One region of the Streptomyces montanus genome, then DNA from elsewhere that is predicted to be linked to it. Evidence: predicted binding sites of a transcription regulator. Region 1 holds the regulator's gene; the other holds the start of a gene.
The links. Region 1 encodes HrcA, which represses chaperone genes, less so after heat shock. Its sites were predicted from a motif close to TTNGCACTCNGNNNNNCNGAGTGCNAA; they were not measured.

Region 1 (7,372 bases):
GGTGTCGAGGGCGGCTCCTTGCTCGGCTCGGCGGCGTCGCAGTTCCCGAGTACGTCCACCCGGAACCACTGCTTGCCGCCCACCTTGGCGGTGAGGTCGCCTCGCACGCACTTCCCGTTGACCTCCTGCGTCACCTTCCCCTTGATGCTGATGTCCTTGCCGTCCTTGGTCTCGCCCACGCAGTCGACGTTCGCCACGCTGCGCGGACTCGGCGAGTTCCCGGGCTTCGCCTTGTCGCCGTACGAGGCCGTGCAGCTGACCCACTGCACGTCGACGCCCTGGCGCTCCAGTTCCCGGGTGCCCACCTGGTCGGTGGTGATCGCGACCGCGACGGAGCTCACTCCGTCGCCGGGTTCGCAGGCGGTGGCTCCCAGCACGGTTACCGCCGCGAGTCCGGCCAGGGCCGGGGTCCGCCGACGCGTCCGTAAGCCCTGCCGTATACGCCTCAATGCCCCCATAGACGGCAGCGTGCCACCCCGGACGGGGTCGCGGTAGACCGCATGCGGCCACGATCCGCCACGCATGGGCGCGCGCAAGGGTTTTTCGCCCCCGCCGCCCCTACCCGTCCCATCCTGGGTCTGGGGGCTCCGCCCCCAGACCCTCGTATAGGCCTGACGGCCTCGTCCTCAAACGCCGGACGGGCTGAAGATTTCAGGGGCGGCGGGGGCGAAAAAAACCCGGTCAGGACCAGCGCCCCGTGCGCCCCAGCAGCAGCGCCACCGCCGCCGTCCCCGCCGTCGAGGTGCGCAGCACACTACGCCCCAGCCGGCAGGTCTTCGCGCCGGCCTGAACGAACAGCTCCAGCTCCTCCGGGGAGACACCCCCTTCGGGCCCCACGACGAGCACGATGTCACCGGACGCGGGGAGCGCGACGGTCGCCAGGGGCTCGCTCGGGTGGGCCCGGTCCTCGTGCAGCACCACCGCAAGGTCCGCTTTGGCGAGAAGTGCGGCAACCTGCTTGCCCGTCATCGCGTCCGCCACCTGCGGGAAACGCACCCGGCGCGACTGCTTGCCCGCCTCGCGCGCGGTGGCGCGCCATTTGCCGAGCGCCTTGAGGCCCCGCTCGCCCTTCCACTGCGTGATGCAGCGGGCGGCGGACCAGGGGACGATCTCGTCGACGCCGGTCTCCGTCATGGTTTCGACGGCGAGCTCACTGCGGTCGCCCTTGGGGAGTGCCTGAACGACGGTGATCCGGGGCGTGGGCTCCGGTTCCTCACGGACCTCGTGGAGGTCCGTGACCACGAGGCGGTCCTTGCCCTCGGCCGCCTTGACGACGCCTTCCGTCCAGTGCCCGCGTCCGTCCGTCAGCACGACGTCCTCGCCCGGCCGCAGCCGCTTCACGGACACGGCGTGCCGCCCCTCGGGGCCGTCCAGGACGAAGTCGGGCCCGCCCGGCAGCACGTCCGCCACATCCGCCACGAACACCGGAGCGGTCATCAGACGCCGCCCCCCGCGGGATACGCCGACAGCGTCGTCTTCGCGGCGACCAGTTCGTCCGCGAGCGCCTCGACGAGCTGCTGCGCGGGCAGATCACGGGCGAGCCGGTGCCCCTGCCCCGCCCACAGCGCCATCCCCTGCGGGTCGCCCGCCTTGGCGGCCGCCTTGCGCAGTCCGGAGGTGAGGTGGTGGACCTGGGGGTACGCGGCGGGCGCGTAGGGGCCGTGCTCGCGCAGGAAGCGGTTCACCAGGCCACGGGCCGGCCGGCCGGAGAAGGCGCGCGTCAGCTCCGTACGCACGAAGAGGGGGTTGGTCAGCGCCTGCTTGTGCACGGCGTTGGCGCCGGACTCGTGGGTGGCGAGGAAGGCCGTGCCGAGCTGGGCCGCGCAGGCGCCGGCGGCGAGGGCGGCGGCGATCTGACTGCCGCGCATGATGCCGCCGGCCGCGACGATCGGGATCTGTACGGCCTCACGGATCTGCGCGATCAGGGAGAGCAGTCCGATGCCGGCGCCGGCCGTCTCCGGGTTGTCCCGGTGGGTTCCCTGGTGGCCGCCCGCCTCGATGCCCTGAGCGATCACCGCGTCGGCGCCCGCCCACTGCACGGCCTGGGCCTCCTCCACGGTGGTGGCGGTGACCAGGGTGATCGTGCCGGCACGGGCGAGGGAGTCCAGGACCTCGCGGGTGGGGCAGCCGAAGTGGAAGGAGACGACCGGCACCGGGTTGTCCAGGAGCACCGCGAGCTTGGCGTCGTAGCCGTCGTCGCGTCCGCTGTCGGGGTCACCGAGCTCGGTCTCGTACCACGCGGACTCGCCGGCGAGCTGGCTGGCGTAGACGGCGACGGCGGCCGGGTCGGCGTACTCGGGCTGCGGCATGAAGAGGTTCACGCCGAAGGGCCGGCCGGTGGCCCCGCGCAACTGCTTGATCTCCTGGTACATGCCGTCGGCCGTCTTGTAGCCGGCGGCGAGAAAACCGAGCCCCCCGGCCTCGGACACGGCCGCGGCGAGCTGCGGCACGGAGACGCCGCCGGCCATGGGGGCCTGCACGATCGGGAGGGGGAAGAGATCGGTCAGCGCGGTGGACATGACGGCATGTTGTCACGTCCCCCGAGAAGGACCGAATCCGGCCTTCCGCCCGGCATACGCCATCGGAATGGGCGCCCATCAGGGGTGATGGGAAGGCACCCGGGCCGGCGGACGCGGCCGTCGGCCCGGGTGCCCCACCTACGTGCGACCGTTGAACGCGTCCTTGAGCCGTGAGAACAACCCCTGCTGCCCGGGCTGGAACTGTCCCGTAGGCCGTTCCTCGCCCCGCAGCTTGGCCAGCTCGCGCAGCAGGCGCTCCTGCTCCGGGTCGAGCTTGGACGGGGTCGTGACCTCGACGTGGACGATGAGGTCGCCCCGGCCGCCGCCGCGCAGATGCGTGACGCCGCGGCCGTGCAGCGGGATCGACTGGCCGGACTGGGTGCCCGGGCGGATGTCGACCTCTTCGAGGCCGTCGAGCGTCTCCAGCGGGACCTTGGTGCCCAGTGCTCCCGCGGTCATCGGGATGGTGACCGTGCAGTGCAGGTCGTCGCCGCGCCGCTGGAAGGTCGCGTGCGGCAGCTCGTGGATCTCCACGTAGAGGTCACCGGCGGGCCCGCCGCCGGGGCCGACCTCGCCCTCTCCGGCGAGCTGGATCCGTGTGCCGTTGTCGACACCGGCCGGGATCTTGACCGTCAGGGTCCGACGGGACCGTACGCGTCCGTCGCCCGCGCACTCCGGGCACGGGTTCGGCACGACCGTGCCGAAGCCCTGGCACTGCGGGCAGGGGCGGGAGGTCATGACCTGGCCGAGGAACGAACGCGTGACCTGCGAGACCTCACCGCGGCCGCGGCACATGTCACATGTCTGAGCCGAGGTGCCCGGAGCGGCGCCCTCGCCGCTGCAGGTGGTGCACACGACGGCGGTGTCGACCTGGATGTCCTTGGTCGTCCCGAAGGCCGCCTCGTCGAGCTCGACCTCCAGGCGGATCATCGCGTCCTGGCCGCGTCGGGTGCGCGAGCGCGGCCCGCGCTGCGACGCGGTGCCGAAGAACGCGTCCATGATGTCCGAGAAGTTCCCGAACCCGCCGGCGCCGAAGCCGCCCGCGCCTCCGCCGCCCGCCTGGGTCAGCGGGTCACCGCCGAGGTCGTAGACCTGCTTCTTCTGCGGGTCCGACAACACCTCGTACGCGGCGTTGATCTCCTTGAACCGCTCCTGCGTCTTCGGATCGGGGTTGACATCCGGATGCAGCTCGCGTGCGAGCCGCCGGAAGGCCTTCTTGATCTCGTCCTGGGACGCGTCGCGGCGCACGCCGAGTACGGCGTAGTAGTCCGTGGCCACTTACGACTCCGCCAGGATCTGTCCGACGTACCGTGCCACCGCTCGTACCGCTCCCATCGTTCCGGGGTAATCCATGCGTGTCGGTCCGACCACGCCGAGTTTTGCTACTGCCTCGCCGCCCGAACCGTAGCCGACGGAGACCACGGACGTGGAGTTGAGTCCCTCATAAGCGTTTTCGTGACCGATGCGTACGGTCATGCCCGAATCCCCCGCCTCACCAAGGAGTTTGAGGAGGACGACATGCTCCTCCAAGGCCTCCAGGACGGGCCGGATCGTGAGGGGAAAGTCATGTCCGAAGCGGGTGAGATTGGCGGTGCCGCCGATCACCAGCCGCTCCTCGGTCTCCTCGACGAGTGTCTCCAGGAGGGTGGAGAGCACCGTCGAGACCGTACCGCGGTCCTCCGTCTCGAAGGCTTCCGGCAGGTCCTGCACCAGCTGCGGGACATCCGTGAAGCGACGGCCCGTGACCCGGCTGTTGAGCCGCGCCCGAAGGTCCGCGAGAGACGCTTCGCCGAACGGTGCCGGGCAGTCCACCATGCGCTGCTCGACCCGGCCGGTGTCGGTGATCAGCACGAGCATCACACGGGCCGGAGCCAGCGACAGCAGTTCCACGTGCCGCACCGTCGAACGGGTCAGCGACGGGTACTGCACGACGGCGACCTGACGCGTGAGCTGCGCGAGCAGCCGTACGGTCCGGCCCACGACGTCGTCGAGGTCCACGGCGCCGTCGAGGAAGTTCTGGATGGCCCGTCGCTCGGGCGCGGTCATCGGCTTGACGCCCGCGAGCTTGTCGACGAAGAGGCGGTAGCCCTTGTCCGTGGGGATGCGTCCGGCGCTGGTGTGCGGCTGCGCGATGAAGCCCTCGTCCTCCAGTGCGGCCATGTCATTGCGCACCGTGGCGGGCGACACCCCGAGGTTGTGCCGCTCTGTGAGCGCCTTGGAGCCCACCGGCTCCTCCGTGCCCACATAGTCCTGGACGATGGCGCGCAGCACTTCGAGCCTGCGTTCACTGAGCACCGCGCACACCTCCAGCTGGTCTTTCCCGCGTCCTTCGCTTGGCACTCAGTGCGTTCGAGTGCCAGCATCCCCGGCTCAAGTGTACGGCCGGTGGGTACGACCCCGGCAAGGCCGGGCCTGCGATGTCGGCCCGACGTGTGATGGTTTGTCCGGACCTGTCGGGAACTAGTCGGTAACCAGGTTCCGCTCTGCGGTGAACCATGCCCTGCTCTGCCGGGACCATAGAGCTAGCGTCGGTGTATGAAGGTGACTTGGGAAGGGCCGGCGCCGTGCTGAGTGTCGCCTGGGAGGCGTCGGGGTGGACGGAGCTGGCGCCTGGGATCGGGCAGCGGCGACTGCCCGTGTGGGACTGCACGGTCGGGCTCGTCGTGGGCGAGGGCTCCGCGCTCCTGATCGACGCCGGGTCGAGCGTGCGGGAGGGCGCGCGGCTGCGTGGCGAGGCGCGCCGGCTGCTCGGCGGCGGCCGGGTCACCCATCTCGCGCTCACGCATTCCCACTTCGACCATGTCTTCGGGGCGGCGGCGTTCGCGGGCGTCGAGGTCTTCGGTGCGGTGGGGCTGGACCGGGTCCTCGTCGGCGACAGCGACGAGCTGCGCGCGGACGCCGTACGCAACGGCGCCGACCCCCGCGAGGCGGCCGAGGCGGCGGATCTCCTCGTCCGTCCGCGGCACCTCGTGAGCGGGGAGCGGACCCTCGACCTGGGCGGGGGCCGCCAGGTCCTGCTGGCGAACATCGGCCCTGGCCACACGGCCCACGACCTGGCGGTTCTCGTCCCCGGTACACCCGGCCCCGGCACGCCCGGCGCGGACTCCCCCGAGGTCGTCTTCTGCGGCGACCTGGTCGAGGAGTCCGGCGAACCCCAGGCGGGTCCCGACGCCGTACCGTCCCACTGGCCCACGGCCCTGGACCGGCTGCTCGACCTGGGCGGCGAGGACGCGGTGTACGTTCCGGGGCACGGCGCCGCGGTGAATGCGGCGTTTGTCCGGGCCCAACGGGACGCGCTGGCACGGCGTTTCGGCGTGTCGTAGGGCTCTCGGCCCACCCGGCGGGTCCTTTCTCCTATCGTCATGCGAATGCGCCAGTACTCACCGGACCTGACCCCTCCGTGGAAGAAGCCCAAGCCCGTGCCGGAGGTCCCGGCGGAGCCGGGTCTGGTCGTGGAGGAGCCCGGCACCGGCTTCTGCGGCGCCGTGATCCGCTGCGAGGCGGGCACGGTCACTCTGGAGGACCGCTTCGGCAAGCACCGCGTGTTCCCGCTGGAACCCCGGGGCTTCCTCCTGGAGGGCCGCGTGGTGACCCTGGTCAGGCCCTCGGCCTCTCCGGTACGCCCCACCCGTACGGCATCCGGCTCGGTGGCCGTCCCCGGCGCCCGCGCCCGGGTCGCCCGCGCCGGCCGCATCTATGTCGAGGGCCGCCACGACGCGGAGCTGGTGGAGAAGGTCTGGGGCGACGACCTGCGCATCGAGGGCGTCGTCGTGGAGTACCTGGAGGGCGTCGACGACCTCCCCGCGATCGTCGCCGACTTCTCCCCCGGCCCCGACGCCCGCCTCGGCGTCCTCGTCGACCACCTGGTCCCGGGCACGAAGGAGTCCCGCATCGCGGAGTCGGTGACCAGTGAGCACGCGCTGGTGGTGGGCCACCCGTACATCGACATCTGGGAGGCGGTGAAGCCGGCCTCGGTCGGCATCCGGGAGTGGCCGCGCGTCCCGCACGGGCAGGACTGGAAGACGGGGGTGTGCCGGGCGCTGGGCTGGCGCGTGGCGAACACCGGGGAGGCCTGGCAGCGGATCCTGGACTCGGTGCGCTCGTACAAGGACCTGGAGCCGGAGTTGCTGGGGCGTGTGGAGGAACTGATCGACTTCGTGACGGCGCCGGCCTGAGCCCGAGGGTTTCGCCGGAGGGGCTGAAGCATGCGAGCCCGGGTCGGCATCAATCAGCCCGTCCGGCGTTTGAGGACGAGGCCGCAAGGCCGATACGGAGGTCTGGGGGCGGAGCCCCCAGGTTGAGGATGGGACGGGTAGGGGCGGCGGGGGCGAAGAACCCCACACCACGGACCCCGCTCAGTCGACCAGGTCCCGCACCACCCCATCCGCCAGCAACCGCCCCCGCAGCGTCAGCACCGCCCACCCCTCCTCGTACGGGCCGGTTTCGAGCAGCCCGTCCGACAGCGCACGCCGGGACGCGGCCAGGCCGTCCGGCCGCAGCAAGGAGAGCGGGCAGCCCTCGCGGAGCCGTAGCTCCAGGAGGATGCGCTCCACCCGGCGGTCCTCCGCGGAGAGGAGCTCGCGTCCGGCGCCGGGCGTCCTGCCCGCCGCAAGTGCCGCCGCGTACGCCCCCGGATGCTTGACGTTCCACCACCGCACCCCGCCCACGTGGCTGTGCGCACCCGGCCCCGCGCCCCACCAGTCGGCGCCGCGCCAGTACAGCTCGTTGTGGAGGCAGCGGCCCGCCGCGGAGGTGGCCCAGTTCGAGACCTCGTACCAGTCGAAGCCCGCAGCGGACAGGCTCTCGTCCGCGATGAGGTAGCGGTCCGCGTGGACGTCGTCGTCCGTCATGGG
Region 2 (7,372 bases), on a different contig from region 1:
GCCAGCTTCGCGAGGCGCTCCTGGAGCTTCTCGCGGTCCCAGTCGGAGTCGGTGGTCTCGATCTCGGCCTTGATCTGGGCGACGCGGCCGGCGACGTCGGTGCTGTTGCCACCGCCGTCGACGATCGTCGTGTCGTCCTTGGTGACGGTCACACGGCGGGCGGTGCCCAGCACGTCCAGGCCGGCCTGGTCGAGCTTGAGGCCGACCTCCTCGGCGATGACGGTGGCACCGGTGAGGGTGGCGATGTCGCCGAGCATGGCCTTGCGGCGGTCACCGAAGCCGGGGGCCTTGACGGCCACCGCGTTGAAGGTGCCGCGGATCTTGTTGACGACGAGGGTGGACAGGGCCTCGCCCTCGACGTCCTCGGCGATGATCAGCAGCGGCTTGGAGGCACCCGCCTGGATGACCTTCTCCAGCAGCGGCAGCATGTCCTGGATGGAGGAGATCTTGCCCTGGTGGATGAGGATGTACGGGTCCTCGAGGACGGCCTCCATGCGCTCCTGGTCCGTCACGAAGTACGGCGACAGGTAGCCCTTGTCGAAGGCCATGCCCTCGGTGAAGTCCAGCTCCAGACCGAAGGTGTTGGACTCCTCGACGGTGATGACACCGTCCTTGCCGACCTTGTCCATCGCCTCGGCGATGAGCTCGCCGACCTGCGGGTCCTGGGCGGACAGACCGGCGACGGCGGCGATGTCGGACTTCTCGTCGATCGGGCGCGCGGTGGCGAGAAGGTCCTCGGAGATCGCGGCGACGGCCGCGTCGATGCCCTTCTTCAGCAGCGCCGGGGAGGCACCCGCGGCGACGTTCCGCAGGCCCTCGCGCACGAGCGCCTGGGCGAGCACGGTGGCGGTGGTCGTACCGTCACCCGCGATGTCGTTGGTCTTGGTCGCCACCTCCTTCACCAGCTGGACACCGAGGTTCTCGTACGGGTCGTCGACCTCGACCTCGCGGGCGATGGTGACACCGTCGTTGGTGATGGTGGGAGCGCCGAACTTCTTGTCGATGACGACGTTGCGGCCCTTGGGGCCGATCGTCACCTTGACCGTGTCGGCAAGCTTGTTGACGCCGCGCTCGAGGGCGCGACGGGCGTCCTCGTCGAACTTCAGGATCTTCGCCATAGGAGCGTTTCAGTCCTCTCGTTGCGATCCTCGGCCGCTTCCTGAAACGACCGCCATCGCGGGAACACGAACAGCGCCCCGGGCGCCCGGCTTCATAAGGTCGCGGGGGCCAGGGGCGCAGCTCAAAGCAAAAGCAATCTGCTTCGGTGAATTACTTCTCGACAATCGCGAGCACGTCGCGAGCCGAGAGGACGAGGTACTCCTCGCCGCTGTACTTCACCTCGGTGCCGCCGTACTTGCTGTACAGCACGACATCGCCGGTCTTCACGTCGAGCGGCAGGCGCTCGCCGTTCTCGAACCGGCCCGGGCCCACGGCAAGGACGACGCCCTCCTGGGGCTTCTCCTTCGCGGTGTCCGGGATGACCAGGCCAGAGGCCGTGGTCTGCTCGGCGTCCAGCGGCTGGACCACGATGCGGTCCTCGAGCGGCTTGATGGCAACCTTGGAGCTGGCGGTCGTCACGATCCGACCTCCCCCTTCGGAGATCTCACGGGGTTAACTGTCTGAGGTGGCGACCAGGTCGATCCGTCGTCGCGGGTGCCGGACCTGCCCGTCGCTTGTTGGCACTCTCCAGTGGGGAGTGCCAGACCAGAGACTATGACCGTGATTAGCACTCGGTCAAGCGGAGTGCCAATTACCTCCGGCGCGGCGCCGGTTTTAGGGCACCCCGGAGTTGGTGTCGCCGTCTCCCGGGGACTCCGCCCCCAGACCCCCGTGCCGGCCTTCGGCGTCGTCCTGGCCGCGCCGGTGGGTGAGCCCTGGAGATGGGTGAGCCCTAGAGATAGTCCTCCAGCCGCGCCACCGTGAACCCCTGCTCCTGGATGCGTCGCAGAAGCCGGGTCGTCATCTCCGTGAGGGACGCCCCGTTCAGTTCCGACGGCCGCCGGAAGTGGGCGAGGACGATGTCGCCGGGGCGCAGGTGGTTCCCCTCGAAATAGCTCAGGTCGTTGATGTTCATGGACGCACGCCACAGGACGACGGCCGCGACTCCGCAGTCGGCGGCGGCGCGCAGGGTGTCGTCGTTGTAGGCGCCGTACGGCGGCCGGAAGAGCCGGGGACGGATACCGAAGTGCTGCTTGAGCTTCTCCTGCTGGCCGCAGATCTCGGCGCGCTGGCCCGCGTACGGGAGGCCGGGCAGGCGGGGGTGGTCGAGGGTGTGGTTCTGGACGGTCGCGCCGACCGCCCGCAGCCGTCCGAAGTGCGCGTACCCCGGTCCGACGATGCTGTCCGTCAGGAACATGCTGACCGGCAGCCGCAGTTCACGGACCATGTCGACGAACCGCGGATCCTTCTCGGCCCCGTCGTCGAAGGTCAGGAAGACGACCTTGTCGCGGGTGGGGATGCGGTCGACGACGGGTGGCGGGCCCGGCCTCGCGCCGGTGCGTACGGTGGGCCGCTCGGGCGGCTTCGGCGCCGGGGCGAGCGGGGACGGGAGACCCCAGCGGCGGTACGAGGCGGCGCTGGGGGCGTGCCCGTGTCCCTTGTGTGCCTCCGTCGTGCCCGGCCGTTCGACCGGGTCGACGGGCCCGGCGCAGCCCGCGCCCGAGGCGAGCAGCGCGGACGCGAGCAGGCCGACGGCCGGCGCACACCACCGTGGCCTCACCGGTGGGCCTCCAGACGCGCCACCGCGTCCCCCTTGTCCGTGGACGGCTGCATGAAGGGCTGCATGAAGCGGCGGATCATGCCGCGCCCGGTGCCCTTCCCGTACCAGCGGTCGCGGAAACGGCGGAAAGGGCGGAAACAGCCGCCGACACCGCCGCCGGGCGCGCACCGTCCACCGGCTGGCCCACAATGGGGCGGTGAACGATCACGACCCGCTGGCCTCCTTCGCCGCTCTGCTCACCGACCGTGGACGGTTTCTGCTCGACGAGGTGCGGGAGGTCGAGGCGGCTCAGGAGCTGGCCGTGGCCACCCGGCTGCGGCGTGAGCACCCCGCTGAGCTCGTGTCCGCGGCGATGGGGCAGGCACGGTTGCGGCAGCGCGCGGCCGGGAAGTTCGGGAGCGCGGATGCCGGCCGGATGTTCTTCACGGCGAACGGGGTCGAGCAGGCGACCCGGGCGACGGTCGCGGCGTACCGGGCGGAGCGTTTCGCCGGGCTCGGCGTGCGGTCCGTCGCCGATCTGTGCTGTGGCATCGGCGGGGACGCCATCGCGCTCGCCCGCGCGGGAGTGCGCGTCCTCGCCGTCGACCGCGACCCGCTGACCTGTGCGGTGGCGCGTGCGAACGCCGAGGCGCTCGGGCTCGCCGACCTGATCGAGGTGCGCGAGGCGGATGTCACGGAGGTCGACACGTCCTCGTACGAGGCCGTCTTCGTGGACCCCGGCAGGCGCGGCGGGCGGGGCCGGATCTTCGACCCGGAGGCCTACTCGCCGCCCCTGTCCTGGGCCGTCGCCGCCGCTCTCGAGGCGCCCCACGCCGCTCTGAAGATCGCGCCCGGCATCCCCCATGAGGCGATCCCGGGCGAGGCCGAGGCCGAATGGGTGTCGGATTCGGGCGATGTGAAGGAGGCCGTGCTGTGGTTCGGTACCGAGCCCGGCCTTGTGCGCGCCACGCTGCTGCCCGGCCCGCGCAGCCTCACCGGCCGCCAACTGCCCGACCCTCAAGTGCGGCCGCCGGGGCGCTACCTGTACGAGCCGGACGGCGCCGTCATCCGGGCCCACCTGGTCGCGGAGGTCGCCGAGGAGGTCGGCGGAGGGCTGCTCGACGCGACGATCGCGTACGTCACGGCAGACGAGGCGCGCCCCACCCCGTACGCCACCGCATACGAGATCACCGACCAACTGCACTTCAGCGTCAAGAAGTTGAAGTCGCTGCTGCGAGAGCGCGAGGTCGGCATCCTGACCGTCAAGAAGCGCGGCTCGGCGGTCGAGCCGGAGGAACTGCGCCGCAGGGTGAAGCCGCAGGGGCCGAACGCGGCGACGGTGTTCCTGACCCGGGTGCAGGGCGCACCGACCATGCTGCTGGGGCACCCCGCCGCATGACGGTCGGCCCGTCACGTGACAACAGCCGCTACTGGCCGTCCAGTTGCTCCAGCGTCGCGTTCGACGGGCCCCTGCGCGACCGCTCGTCGCGTGCCACGTCCTCCGCCGCCCCGAGGACCCGTACCGCGTTCCGCCAGGTCAGCTTGGCGAGGTCGGACGTCGACCAGCCGCGGTCCAGGAGCTCGGCGATGAGGTTCGGGTAGCCCGAGACGTCGTTCAGGCCGTCCGGGGTGAAGGCCGTACCGTCGTAGTCGCCGCCGATGCCGATGTGGTCGATTCCGGCCACCTCGCGCATGTGGTCCAGGTGGTCGGCGACCGTCGCCACCGTGGCGACGGGGCGCGGATGCGACTCCTCGAAGGCGCGGTGGACCTTCATCGCCTCCGACGTGGTGTCCAGTGGGTGGAAGCCGTGCTCGCGCATGTTCTCGTCCGCCGCGGCCGTCCAGTCGACGGCCGCCTGCAGCACGAACTTCGGCACGAACGTCACCATCGCCACGCCACCGTTGCCCGGCAGGCGCTCCAGCACGTCGTCCGGGATGTTGCGCGGGTGGTCGCACACCGCGCGCGCGGAGGAGTGGGAGAAGAGCACGGGCGCGACGGACGTGTCCAGCGCGTCCCGCATCGTCGTCGCCGCGACGTGCGAGAGATCCACGAGCATGCCCTCGCGGTTCATCTCTCGCACCACCTCACGGCCGAAGGCCGACAGGCCGCCCACACCCGGCTCGTCCGTCGCGGAGTCCGCCCAGGCGATGTTGTCGTTGTGCGTCAGGGTCATGTAGCGCACGCCCAGCGCGTACAGCGCCCGCAGCGTCGCCAGCGAGTCGGCGATCGAGTGGCCGCCCTCCGCGCCCATCAGCGACGCGATACGGCCTTCGCCCCGCGCCGCCTCCATGTCACCGGCCGTCAGCGCGGCCCGCAGGTCGGCGGGATAGCGCGCGAGCAACTGCCGTACGCAGTCGATCTGTTCGAGCGTCGCGCTGACCGCGGCGTCGCCCGCCAGGTCCGAGCGGACGTACACCGACCAGAACTGCGCACCGACTCCGCCCTCGCGCAGCCGCGGCAGGTCCGTGTGCAGGTGTGCGTTCTGGTGGCCGGCGATGTCACGCGCGTCCAGGTCGTAGCGGACCTGCTGGCGCAGCGCCCAGGGGAGGTCGTTGTGCCCGTCGACGACCGGGAACTCCCGCAGCAGTTCCCGGGCCTCGTCCAGCGACGTCATCGGTGCCATTTCCCTGTCCCCCTGGTTGTCGTCGTTTCCCTACCGCTCCTGGCTCGCCTGCCGCTCCGGGTTCTCCTACTTCCCCGAGCCGAAGCCGAAGCCGCCCGCCGCGCCCTCGACCTTGGCGCGCAGCCGCTTGCCCTTCTCCGTCGCCTGTTCGTTCAGCTCCTGCTGGAACTCCCGCATCCGGCCGAGGAGTTCCTCGTCGTGGGAGGCGAGGATGCGGGCCGCGAGCAGGCCCGCGTTCCGCGCGCCGGCCACGGAGACCGTGGCGACCGGCACTCCCGCGGGCATCTGGACGATGGACAGCAGCGAGTCCATGCCGTCCAGGTACTTCAGCGGCACCGGCACACCGATCACGGGGAGCGGGGTGACGGAGGCGAGCATGCCCGGCAGATGGGCGGCCCCGCCCGCACCAGCGATGATCACCTTGAGGCCGCGCTCGGCCGCCTCCTCGCCGTACGCGATCATCTCGCGCGGCATCCGGTGCGCGGAGACGACATCGACCTCGTAGGGGATCTCGAACTCGCCGAGGGCCTCGGCCGCGGCCTCCATGACGGGCCAGTCGGAGTCCGAGCCCATGACGATGCCGACGGCGGGAGACTGTGACGGCTCTGCCGAGGTGCTCATTCGGTGATCGTCCCTCTCAGGTATGCGGCTGCGTGACGGGCGCGGTCGAGCACGTCGGCCAGGTCGTCGCCGTAGGTGTTGACATGGCCGACCTTACGGCCGGGCTTCACGTCCTTGCCGTACATGTGGATCTTGAGCTGCGGGTCGCGGGCCATGCAGTGCAGGTACGCGGAGTACATGTCGGGGAAGTCGCCGCCGAGGACGTTCACCATGACCGTCCACCCGGCGCGCGGGCGCGGGTCGCCGAGGGGGAGGTCCAGGACCGCGCGCACATGGTTGGCGAACTGCGAGGTGATCGCGCCGTCCTGGGACCAGTGGCCGGAGTTGTGGGGGCGCATGGCCAGTTCGTTGACGAGGACGCGGCCGTCGCGGGTCTCGAAGAGCTCGACGGCGAGGTGGCCGACGACACCGAGTTCCTTGGCTATGCGCAGGGCGAGTTGCTCGGCGTGAAGCGCCCGCTCCTCGGGGAGGTCCGGGGCCGGTGCGATCACCGTGTCGCAGACGCCGTCGACCTGCCGTGACTCGACGACGGGGTACGCGACGGCCTGGTCGTGGGGCGAGCGGACGACGTTCGCGGCGAGTTCGCGTACGAAGTCGACCTTCTCCTCGGCCAGCACGGGGACACCGGCCCGGAAGGGCTCCGCGGCCTCCTCGACGGAGCTCACGAACCACACCCCCTTGCCGTCATAGCCGCCGCGGACCGTCTTGAGGATCACGGGGAAGCCGTCGCCCTCGGCGGCGAACGCGGCCACGTCCTGCGGATCGCTCACGATCCTGTGGCGGGGACACGGCACACCGATCGCGTCGAGCTTCGCGCGCATCACGCCCTTGTCCTGGGCGTGCACGAGCGCGTCGGGGCCCGGGCGTACGGGGATGCCGTCCGCCTCCAGGGCCCGGAGGTGCTCGGTGGGGACGTGTTCGTGGTCGAAAGTGATCACGTCACAGTCCCGCGCGAAGTCACGCAGCGTGTCGAGGTCGCGATAGTCGCCGACGACGACATCGCTGACGACCTGCGCCGCGGAATCCTGGGGAGTGTCACTGAGGAGCTTGAATCTGATGCCGAGCGGGATGCCCGCCTCGTGTGTCATACGAGCGAGCTGGCCCCCGCCGACCATGCCGACTACCGGGAACGTCACGCACCCAGGGTAACGGCCGCGTGGGGGCGCCTTTGCAGCACGCATGGTCATTCACATTTCCGCATACTCGTCACAGCGTGGCCACATCTCATGGGCGTGCCCGGACATGCCGACGACCGGCTGGTTAGCATGGCTGGGTCGGCGAAGTTCGACGACGTTGGCGTTATCCGACGAGACGGGGGCTGAGCGACACGATGGGCAACGGTGGTTCACGTGGGGCACCTGGGGCGTCTGGGGCGCTTCCCGGCCCCTTGCGCAAGCGGATCGACCGTCTGACGCGGGAGATCGCCAAG

Region 2: groES (co-chaperone GroES) is a predicted target of HrcA. The motif match lies at 1,724-1,750, and genes of this name have one in related genera.

Annotation. Positions count from the first base shown of each region.
Region 1 covers NZ_VBZC01000093.1:18,291-25,662, reverse strand. The annotation lists gene FE633_RS43815 (hypothetical protein) at 1-458, opposite strand, end outside; gene FE633_RS43810 (16S rRNA (uracil(1498)-N(3))-methyltransferase) at 682-1,437, opposite strand; gene FE633_RS43805 (nitronate monooxygenase) at 1,437-2,519, opposite strand; gene dnaJ (molecular chaperone DnaJ) at 2,658-3,797, opposite strand; gene hrcA (heat-inducible transcriptional repressor HrcA) at 3,798-4,814, opposite strand; gene FE633_RS43790 (MBL fold metallo-hydrolase) at 5,087-5,842, shown strand; gene FE633_RS43785 (DUF3097 domain-containing protein) at 5,888-6,694, shown strand; gene hemW (radical SAM family heme chaperone HemW) at 6,875-7,372, opposite strand, start outside.
Region 2 covers NZ_VBZC01000048.1:18,159-25,530, forward strand. The annotation lists gene groL (chaperonin GroEL) at 1-1,118, opposite strand, end outside; gene groES (co-chaperone GroES) at 1,270-1,578, opposite strand; gene FE633_RS33680 (polysaccharide deacetylase family protein) at 1,892-2,719, opposite strand; gene FE633_RS33685 (class I SAM-dependent methyltransferase) at 2,916-4,097, shown strand; gene FE633_RS33690 (dipeptidase) at 4,126-5,313, opposite strand; gene purE (5-(carboxyamino)imidazole ribonucleotide mutase) at 5,389-5,943, opposite strand; gene FE633_RS33700 (5-(carboxyamino)imidazole ribonucleotide synthase) at 5,940-7,079, opposite strand; gene FE633_RS33705 (GtrA family protein) at 7,274-7,372, shown strand, end outside.